DNA from 3 places in the Brevibacterium sp. UBA7493 genome. Region 3 is predicted to be linked to each of the others. Evidence: riboswitches for the same ligand, from Rfam matches in the RefSeq annotation. Region 3 holds a riboswitch; each other region holds the start of a gene.
What was found. Region 3 has a riboswitch for thiamine pyrophosphate ahead of thiM (hydroxyethylthiazole kinase). Riboswitches for the same ligand answer to the same signal wherever they lie in the genome.

Region 1: linked by a shared signal. The riboswitch ahead of thiO (glycine oxidase ThiO) and the one ahead of thiM (hydroxyethylthiazole kinase) in region 3 are both predicted to bind thiamine pyrophosphate.
Region 2: linked by a shared signal. The riboswitch ahead of B4E96_RS00090 (ECF transporter S component) and the one ahead of thiM (hydroxyethylthiazole kinase) in region 3 are both predicted to bind thiamine pyrophosphate.

Annotation. Positions count from the first base shown of each region.
Region 1 covers NZ_DLOD01000003.1:971-4,240, reverse strand. The annotation lists gene B4E96_RS01335 (thiazole synthase) at 1-365, opposite strand, end outside; gene thiS (sulfur carrier protein ThiS) at 371-649, opposite strand; gene thiO (glycine oxidase ThiO) at 646-1,905, opposite strand; TPP riboswitch at 1,903-2,004, opposite strand; gene B4E96_RS01320 (GNAT family N-acetyltransferase) at 2,106-2,558, opposite strand; gene B4E96_RS01315 (hypothetical protein) at 2,685-3,068, opposite strand.
Region 2 covers NZ_DLOD01000001.1:20,070-23,339, forward strand. The annotation lists gene B4E96_RS00085 (ABC transporter ATP-binding protein) at 1-1,005, opposite strand, end outside; gene B4E96_RS00090 (ECF transporter S component) at 1,005-1,646, opposite strand; TPP riboswitch at 1,676-1,781, opposite strand; gene B4E96_RS00095 (DUF4916 domain-containing protein) at 1,782-2,321, opposite strand; gene B4E96_RS00100 (hypothetical protein) at 2,422-3,270, shown strand, end outside.
Region 3 covers NZ_DLOD01000010.1:139,939-143,208, forward strand. The annotation lists gene thiE (thiamine phosphate synthase) at 1-202, opposite strand, end outside; gene thiM (hydroxyethylthiazole kinase) at 199-1,062, opposite strand; TPP riboswitch at 1,050-1,146, opposite strand; gene B4E96_RS06725 (acyl-CoA thioesterase) at 1,301-2,155, shown strand; gene B4E96_RS06730 (metal ABC transporter substrate-binding protein) at 2,256-3,233, shown strand.

The DNA.
Region 1 (3,270 bases), on a different contig from region 3:
GTGTCGACGAGTTCGACGACATCGGGCAGCAGCGTGTCCTCATCGGCGATGAGCTCGAGTTTGACCCAGTGGGTCTCGAGCGCTTCGCGGCCGAGTTCGGCGGTGAGGATGGCGTCGCGGGCGGTGTAGCAGCCGGCGGTGTTGGGCAGGATGCGGATATCGTTGCGCTCAAGCAGGGTGAACAGGCTGTCGCCGGTCTGCGGGGTGTAGCGGCGCATGGCGACGGTGGTGAGTTCCGTGCCTGAGGCGATGAGCGCGTCTTCAAGGACGCTCAGGGAGCTCAGGCCTCCGGTGCCCATGATGAGGCGTGAGTTCAGTTCGACGCCGTCGATGCTCAGCGGCGGCAGTGCGGGTGTATGGGTCATCGGGCTCAGCCTCCCTGCATCGCAGTGATGATCTCGATGTTCTGTCCATCGCGCAGACCGGTGGACGACCACCGGCTGCGCGGGACCACGGCCGCGTCGACGGCGACGGCGATACCGAGACGCTGGCCGTCTGCCGCGGTTCCGTCTGCCTGGAGCTGCCGTCCGGTGGTCTCGGCGATGATGTCGCTTAACGTCGTGTCCGCGTGAGCCGTGCGGGTCTCTCCATTGATGGTGACCGTCACCTCTGACTCCGTCGGGGTCGCAGGGCTGTGGTTCGCTGTCATGGTCTTCCTCCTTGTGGCTGATTCTCTGCAGCGTGATGTGCGATGCGGCGCGGGTCCATCGTCTGCAGATGGTGGTAGTCCGTGTCTGCGGTCTCCGCACTGCCGCCTGGTCGGGGCACGGCCTGCGGGTCGAGTTCGTGCAGCACGAGCTGGGCCGCCAGCCGTGAGGCGAGCGGGGTGAGCAGGATGCCGTGCCGGTAGAACCCGTTGGCAACGATGAGTCCCCCGACAGTGTCGCCTTCAGCGGTGGGCAAGGCGCCGAGGTAGGGGGCGTCGTCGTGGGTGCCGGGCCGGGCGCGGGCGGTGACTTCGGTCAGTTCGCTCTCGCCGATGCCGGGCACCAGGCGCTGGGCGTCGCGCAGCAGCTGTGCGACGCCTTCGACGCTGGGGCCTTCCCGGTTGTCTTCGCGGCTGGTGGCACCGATGACGATCTCCCCATCGGCCCGCGGCACGAGGTAGATGGGACGGCCTGTGACGATGCCGCGGATGGTGCGCTCCAGCAGCGGCGGCGCACCGTCCGGCAGGCGGGTGCGCAGCACCTCACCGCGGATCGGGCGCAGCGGCAGCGAGCGCTCCCTTGGCAGCAGCGTGATCGTCTGCGCCACTCCGGTGGCGAGCACAGTGACCGGAGTTGTGAGGGTTCTGCCGTCGTCGAGGCGGACTCCGGTCACCAGTGGCCCGCTGCTGTTCTCAGCTCGGATGAGTTCGACGGCCATCTGCCGGATGATGGTGGGCAGCACGGTCTGCAGGGCAGCGGTGATGCGGCGCGGGTTGACCTGGTGGTCACCGGCTGAGCGGAACACCCCGGACAGCGAGGGGCTCAAGGCGGGTTCGAGACGCCGGGCGGTACGGCCGGTCAGCGCTTCGACTACTCCGCCGGCGGCCTGCTGGTACTGCTGCAGATCCGCCAGCGCCTGCCGGTCTGCGGGGTCGGCAGCGCAGACGAGTGTCTCGGTCTCGCGGTAGTCGACGTCTGCCTGTGCATCGTCTTCAAGGTCTGCGACGAATGCTGGATATTCGGAAGCGGAGTCGCGCATGAGGGCGAAGAGCCGTTCATGCTGATAGCTCATCTCAGAGACCGGGGCGATCATCCCTGCCGCGGCGAAGCTGGCACCGGTTCCCGGGCTCGGATCGATGACGATTGTGCTGAGACCAGCACGGGCGAGGCGCCAGGCAGTGGCGAGGCCGATGATGCCACCGCCGACGACGGCGACGTCTGCTGTGAAAGTGTGTGCCTCATCTGCTGGCACGGGCATAGCGCATGCATCCTTTCCTCCGGCGGTCTCAACCGCATCAGGTTCAGCGGTCGGCGCTTAAGCCCTCTCAGCCCTCACCGGGCTCCCGCAGGATCGATCAGCGTTGATCGATGCCGTCAGTGTACATACGGCAGTGTCTTTGTGCAGTTCGCGGCTGAAATGCGGTCACATCGCGACAGACGCACGCAGATGAGAAGTCGTCAGCTCAGCTGCGAGGCATGGGCGCTGTATTCAGCCCAGCGTGTGCCGGTCCCTTCGCGCGGATAGCCGTTGCCGGTAGCACGGAAGCCCAAGCGCTCGTAGGAGCGGATTGCGGCCGCGTTGCTGTCATCGACGTCAAGCAGCAGTCTCGGTCTGCCCAGCTGCTCGGACAGGCGCGCAGCTTCGCGCACGATTGCGGCTGACACTCCCCTGCCTCGGGCGGCTGGACGCACCCAGATCTTGGTGAGAATCGCCTCGTCTTCGGCCAGCGGCATGTCCTCGGTGTACCCCTCAAGCAGCAGTACGAGGCATCCGAGCGGTTCGTCGCTTTCGCAATCGCGGACGTGCAGAACGATGCGAGCACCAGTGAGCTGCGCTCGCCAGTCCTCTGGGCTCAGCTGCAGGGCGTCGTCATAGCTGCCCCAGAACGCCTCGGGTGAGTCCTTGAGCATCGCCAGCCGAAGTGCACGATGAGTCTCCCAATCCGCTGGGCCAAGACGGACGATAGCCAGTGCTGTCGCCGGCGCATGGCTGCAACTGTGGCCTTTCATCGACAGTGATTCCTCACTCTTGTCGGGTCAACGACGGGCGAGATCGGACACGCCCACCCCGCCGCCGAAGGCTGCCAACGCGCCTCCCGACGCCTGGTCGAATCGGCGCAGCGTGCGCTTCTTGATGCCGCGCGCTGCGAGCAGCGTTCCTGATCCTGCCCAGAGCGGGGCCATCGCCGCTTCGCAGCTGATGTACAGCAGGCCGAGTACAGCCAACTGCACGCCGGAGGCCGCGAGGTTCGAGCTGGTGTCCACGGACGGTGGCAGGAACGGCGTGAATCGGCCAGCGAGTGCGAGCACCGCCCTGTTGAAGCCGCTGCGCAGTCCGTTGCGAAACGCGAGCAGGTTGTCGGCACCGGGCGAGGCCGCCACGGCCAGAGCCGCGGGGATGAAGTCCGCCAGCTGCGCCACGTCAACATGGTCTCAGCTTACGTGTCCAGCGGTGGTCGCGAAAGAGTGTTTTTGCTCATCACACGGCTCCCTTGAACCCTGTACTGTAGAAAGAGCACTGTGTACCGTTCGGCCAGCTCCTTTGAGCTTTCAGCGAGTAGTGCTCCAGGGTGAGCAAATTTTCTGAACGCGGCAAAGTGGCTGGCACGCAGTGCGCACGCGC
Region 2 (3,270 bases), on a different contig from region 3:
CCCGAGGTCGAGCAGCCGCGGCGTGGCCCGCACCCTCCCAGCACGGGCAGGCAGCAGGCCGCCGAGGGTGAGCGCGGTCGTCGACTTGCCAGCGCCGTTGTGCCCGACGAGTGCGAGCGCCTGGCCTTCGGCGAGGTCGACGCTGAGGTCACTGACGGCGACCGGGCCACGGCGGGAGCGGGCGACGGCGAGCTTCTCGGCCTCCAGCAGCACCGCACCCGCCGGCCGCGGGACGCGCGGCTGGGGGAGTGCGGCACCAGGCAGCCAGACCCCAGCGCCAGCCAGGGTGCCGCGCAGCGCCGGGCCGTGCAGCACCGCATCGGGCGCACCGTCGGCGACCAGCCCGGACTCGCCGAGCACGATGATCCGGTCGACGTGATCGGCCCAGATGTCGACCCGGTGTTCGACGATGAGCAGGGTCGCACCAGAGGCGGCCTGCGCGTCGAGAACCGCCTGGCACACCTCGGGAACGGCGGCCGGATCGATGTTGGCCGTCGGCTCGTCGAGCACCATGAGCCCGGGAGCCATGGCGAGCACGCCGGCCAGAGCAAGGCGCTGCTTCTGCCCGCCGGACAGCGCCGACGTCGGATGATCCCACGGCAGATCGAGGCCGACGGTGGACAGCGCCTTGCGGGCGCGGGCGGGCATCGCGGCCGGGTCGACGCCGGTGTTCTCCATCCCGAAGCACACATCGTCGCCGAGCCGGGCGAGCACCACCTGCGCGTCCGGGTCCTGCAGGACGAGCCCGGTGGTGCCCGAGGTGGGATCCGGTGGGCGGCCGCCGACGAGCAGCTCGCCGGTCCGGTACCCGGACTCGGCCGGCAGGACTCCTGCGATCGCATGCAGCAGCGTCGACTTCCCAGCCCCTGAGGAGCCGAGCAGCAGGACGCGCTCACCGGCCTCGATGCGCAGGTCGATGTCGCTGACAGCGGCGCGCTTGCGCCCGGAGTGCCGCCAGCCGAAGCCGCGGGCGAGGACGTCGACGCCGCGGGTCGCGGCGGCCATCAGACTTCTCGCGCGCTGCGTCCGGACGCGAAGGCGCCCAGCGCACCGGTGCGGGCGATCGCCTTGAGCGCGAACCACGAGACGAGGCCGGCGAGCACCATGCCGGAGATGCCGGCGAAGACGGTGTAGAGCGCCTTGTGCTCAAACGTCCAGGCGGCGTTGTAGAGGATGTTCTCGCCGATCGCCAGCGACAGCCCGGCACCCAGGCCGGCGAGCAGCGTGGCGATGAAGGTGTAGCGGCGGTAGCGCAGCAACGCGAAGATGATCTCAGCGCCGAAGCCCTGGATGAGCCCGGAGACGATGACCATGAGCCCGAAGTAGTTGCCCGGCACCGCCGAGACAATCGCAGCGAGCACCTCGACGTACAGCGCTGCACCGGGCTTGCGGATGATGAGCCCGCCGAGCACGCCGCCGAGCACCCACACGCCGGTCAGCAGTCCCTTCGTCGGCGGGTAGAGGGCCTGGAACGGGGCGCTGATCGTCTCCCAGGAGTTCGACCAGGCCCAGAACACGATGCCGATCGCGACGGCGAGCACGGAGGCGACGACAATGTCGACGACCCTCCAGCGCATCGTCGCCGGAACTCCGGCAGGCATGTTGTTGGGTTCGGAATGGGTGTGGCGGGTCTGGACGTCAGACATCGCAAATCCTCCTTCAATCAGGCAAGGAGGGGTGAAGAGACTCGACTTCCTCCGGCGGTATGAACCGCGTCAGGTTCGAGGGTCTGCAGCTGTGCACTCTCAGCGCTCCTCATGAGCGCTCCCCTGTCGTCGCGTCTACGGTAGCAGACCCATGTACGCCAGGGCGGCTTTGACGATGTGCTCCTGTCCGTGGTTCATCTCCGCCACGATGTCCTCGCGCAGTGCTTCGTCCGGGGTCAGCCAGTCGAGGCTGAGCGCATCCTGGCGCGGCGTGCACTCACCCTGCACCGGCAGGATGTAGCACAGGGCGATCGCATGCTGGCGCGGATCGTGAAGCTTGGAGGCACCCTCGGTCGGGAAGTACTCGGCAACGTGGAACGGGTTGAGCGAGCTCGGCAGCGACGGAAACGCCAGCGGCCCGAGGTCCTTCTCGGCATGGCGCATGAGCGCATCGCGCAGGGTCTCGTGGAAGCGCACCCGCCCGCCGATCACCTCGCGCACGAGCGAGCCGTCATCGCCGGTGCGCAGCAGCAGCCCGACCTTGTCCGGCACACCGTGGTCGTCAAGCAGCACCGGCACCGCATTGATGTAGGCCATCGGCAGGCGTCTGCGCAGCCGGGCCAGCTCATCGGGTTCGAGCCAGTTCTCATCGAAAGCCAAAGCGGTGCGTGTCATAGTCCCATGGTTCCACACGGGCTCTGGTCAGGCCAGACTCCAGGCGCATGTCCCCAGGAGCGGGAAGCGTGAACCGCCGGGGCTGCGATAGGTTCGGGGCATGAGCGATGACATGAACGAGCAGCCCACCGGCGCCGACCAGCATCTCGCCGACGAGATCAGCGCCCACTACCACCCGATCGCCATGACCCTCTTCGGCCTCCTGGACGCCGAGGACCAGATCGACCAGCCCGAATCGCAGGCTGTCGACGCCGCCCAGATCGCCGAGGTGTCGGTCGTGGCCGCCGCGCTGCGGATCTGGCACTGGGTCGCCTCCGGTCCGAACGCGCAGCGCCCGGCCGCCGAGACCGGCGAGCTGAGCGGTGAGGAGCTCGCCGCTGTCGCCGAACTCGCCCGACTCGAAGAGGCCGGTGGCGCCAAGACGCTGGCTGAGCTGCCGCTGACCGAGCGGGCCTGGGCGACGCTGCTGCTGACCGGCATGCTCGAACAGGCCGGGCCTGAGTCGGTGACCGTCGGCCTGCCCGAGCTGTTCAGCCCCGTCGCCGAGGCGGTGGCTGAGGACCGTGCGATCGAGCCCAGTGACGAGCAGGCCGGGGCGCTCGCCCGCTGGCTCAGCGTCTGGGCGCTCGCCGCGGCGAACCACTGGCAGCAGGTCAACACCCAGGTCACCGGCGCCGGTGACCTCGATATCCCGCTGTTCTCGACCCTGGCGATGTACCTCGGTGCCGGCGGGCGGGTGAGCCTGCCCGAATCCGAGCAGATCCACGCTGTGCTCGAGACCGACGAGCGGCTCAAGGCCCACACCGCCGAGTTCTTCCGGCTCCTCGGCTACGCCCCGGAGACGATCTCCGGGGAGAGCTTCGCCCATGTCGTGCTCGCCGGCACGTCTGAGACCCTGCTGCGGATTCTCGGTGACTGGCGCTCCGGCGGCGTGCTCATCGACGCCGGA
Region 3 (3,270 bases):
CGACGGCTCGCAGCACATCGCAGGTGAGGTCGTACATGGCGTCGTCGGTGATGTCCTTATCCCGGATCTGGACCATTCCCGCCCCGCCGGCCACCGCCTCGGCGACGGTCTCGGCCACCGACCGGCCGGCGGCAGCACACTGGGCGGTGTCGGTGATGAAGTACAGGGCGGTGTCGACCTCGGCGAGGCGATCGTGGCTCATGCGGTGACTTCCACGGTGTCGTAGCTGACGCTGACTGCGGCGATGTCCGCGGCGGTGACGGAATGCAGGGCGTCGAGGAACTCGACGGCGAAGCTGCCGGGCCCGCGGCTCGTGCTGGCCGCGCGGGTACCGGCGGCTGCATAGTGGGCGTGGGCGGCGACGACCGCGGCGAACGGGTCGGCCGGCAGAGCGCCGAGGTAGGCGGCGACGACACCGCCTAGCGAGCAGCCGGTGCCCACGACCAGCGGCATGTAGTCCGAACCGCCGGAGACCCGGGCGATGCGCACCTGCTCACCGGCGTGGACGATCGCGTCGACCTCGCCGGAGACAGCGACGACGGAGCCGAGTGCGTGGGAGAGCTGGATCGCAGCCTCCAGGACGGCTTCGACCTCGTCGGTGGAGTCGACGCCGCGAGCACCGGCACCGGTGCCGGCCAGGGCTGCGATTTCGGAGGCGTTGCCGCGGATGGCGGTCGGCTGCCAGGTCAGGGCCTGCTTGATGCGGGTGGTGCGGTAGTCGATGACACCGTAGGAGACGGGGTCGAGCACCCAGGGGGTGCCGGTCTCACGGGCGGCGGTGATGGAGGCGTCGGCGGCGAGGAAGTTGTGGGAGCTGGCGGTGCCGAAGTTGATGAGCAGGCCGTCGGCGATGCGGGTGAACTGGGCGGCATCGGCTTCGTGGTTGATCATCGCCGGTGAGGCGCCGATCGCCAGCAGCGCATTGGCACTGAGCGGCTGCACGACGGTGTTCGTGATGCACTGGACGAGCGGATTCGACTCCCGCACCGCGGTGGCAGCCGCTGCGAGATCGGGTATCGAGGCCGCCGTCTGTGCGGGGGCAGATGGGTGCTGCTGTGTCATGACAATCCCTTCGCCAGCATGATCCAGATCAGGTTCGATGGGTATGTTCTCAGCCCGGCCTGCCGGGCACCCCATGTCTGTCCGCCACTCTAACAGTCCTGGCTGATGACGCCAGTTTGCGCTGGAGTGTGACGGCGCGGCGGCGCGCGGAGTCCGCATGCATGGGTCGCTAGGATCGGAGCAGACGGCGAAATCCGTCGGCCACCGGCAGCGCACCTGATGAAAGCGGAGGAAACCTGTGAGCGATGTGCTCTTCTCACCCAGCGAAACCGGCGAGGGCTCGTTCCTCGATCTCATGCAGCTGGAGAAGATCGACAAGAACATCTACCGCGCTGGCTACGTCTTCGATGAGCCCTATGCCCTCTACGGCGGGCAGGTCGCAGCGCAGTCGGTGCACGCCGCGGCCCTGACCGTCGATGAGGAGCGCAAGCCGCACTCCCTGCACGGCTACTTCCTGCGCCCGGGCAATGCCGCCCGGCCGACGGTCTTCCAGGTCTTCCGAGACCGCGACGGCGGCTCCTACTCCGCCCGCCGGGTCGTCGCCACCCAGGACGGCGATGTCATCTTCAATATGGCCATCAACTTCACCCGCGGCAACGAAAGCCCCGACCTGCAGGGCCCGACGGCCGCCGCCGAGGCCGAGATCCGGTTCGGGAACCCCTCGCCGATGCCGCGGATGTTCTCCTTCGAAGCCCGCAGCACCGACCAGCCGTTCACCACGACCGACTACCCGGTCCGGTTCTGGGCCCGCTGCACAGAGGACCTCGGCGATTCCGACCTGCTGCACATCTGCGCCCTGACCTACCTATCCGACATCTCATCAGGTCTGGGGGCGTTCAATACCGATGAGTTCAAGTCCGGCTCCAGCCTCGATCACTCGCTGTGGTTCCACCGGCCGGTGAACATGAACGACTGGGTGCTGTGCGACTACGCCCCGCGCTCCGCCGCCTACGGCCGCGGTCTGTACACCGGCGACATCACCACAGCCGACGGCGTGCTCGTCGCCTCGGTCGCCCAGGAAGCCCTGTTCCGCAGGCTAACCCCGGAGCAGCTGCAGCACTACCGCGGGATCGGTCGGCAGAAGAAGGACTGAGATCCCTAAGCCGACCCCGCACCCCGCGCTCGCTTGCGCACATCAAATAGTTCGCATATGCGAACTTTGAAGATTCGCTGCGGGGAACTATTGTGATGCCATGGCATTCCGATCCCCCCTCCATCGCCTGCGCTCACCTCGCGCGCACAGTCGCACCCGGCGCATCCCCCTTCTCATCACCGGCCTGGTGAGCGCAGCCGCACTGGCACTGTCCGCCTGCAGCCCAGCAGCCACCTCGGGCACGGACGACGACCGCCCACTGGTGCTCACCACCTTCACCGTCCTCAAGGACATCGCCGCCAACGTTGCAGGCGATCACCTGCGGGTGGAGTCGATCACGCAGGAAGGCGCGGAGATCCACGGCTACGAGCCCTCCCCCAGCGACATCCGGCACGCTGAGGAAGCCGACCTCGTCCTCGAGAACGGCATGGGCCTGGAGAAGTGGTTCGAGCAGTTCATCGACGTCGCCGGCACGAAGCACGTCGTGCTCAGCGAGGGCATCAGGCCGATCGACATCACTGAGGACGCCTACGCCGGCAAGCCGAACCCGCACGCTTGGATGTCACCTGCCAACACCGCGATCTACGCCAAGAACATGGTGACGGCCTTCTCGGAGCTCGCCCCCGACCACGCTGCGGACTTCGAGGCCAACGCCGAGGACTACACTGCCAAGCTCACCGAAGTCGAGACTAAGCTGACCGACACGCTTGAGACCCTGCCGGAGAACCAGCGTGCGCTCGTCACCTGCGAAGGCGCTTTCTCCTACCTCGCCCGCGACGCCGGGCTGACGGAGAAGTACATCTGGCCGGTCAACGCCGAGCACGAGGCGACCCCGCAGCAGGTCGCCTCGACCATCGAATTCGTGCGCGAAAACGACGTCCCGGCCGTGTTCTGCGAATCGACCGTCAACGACAAGGCGATGCAGCAGGTCGTGGACGCCACCAACGCGAGCTTCGGCGGCACCCTCTACGTCGACTCGCTCACCACCGCCGACGGCCCCGTGCCGACCTACCTCGATCTCATCACCCACGATGCCGAGACCATCGCCGATGCTTTGACCGGGGCCGCAGGCGCATGACGGCCGCCGCAGTCTCACCGGCGTCGTTCATCCGGCT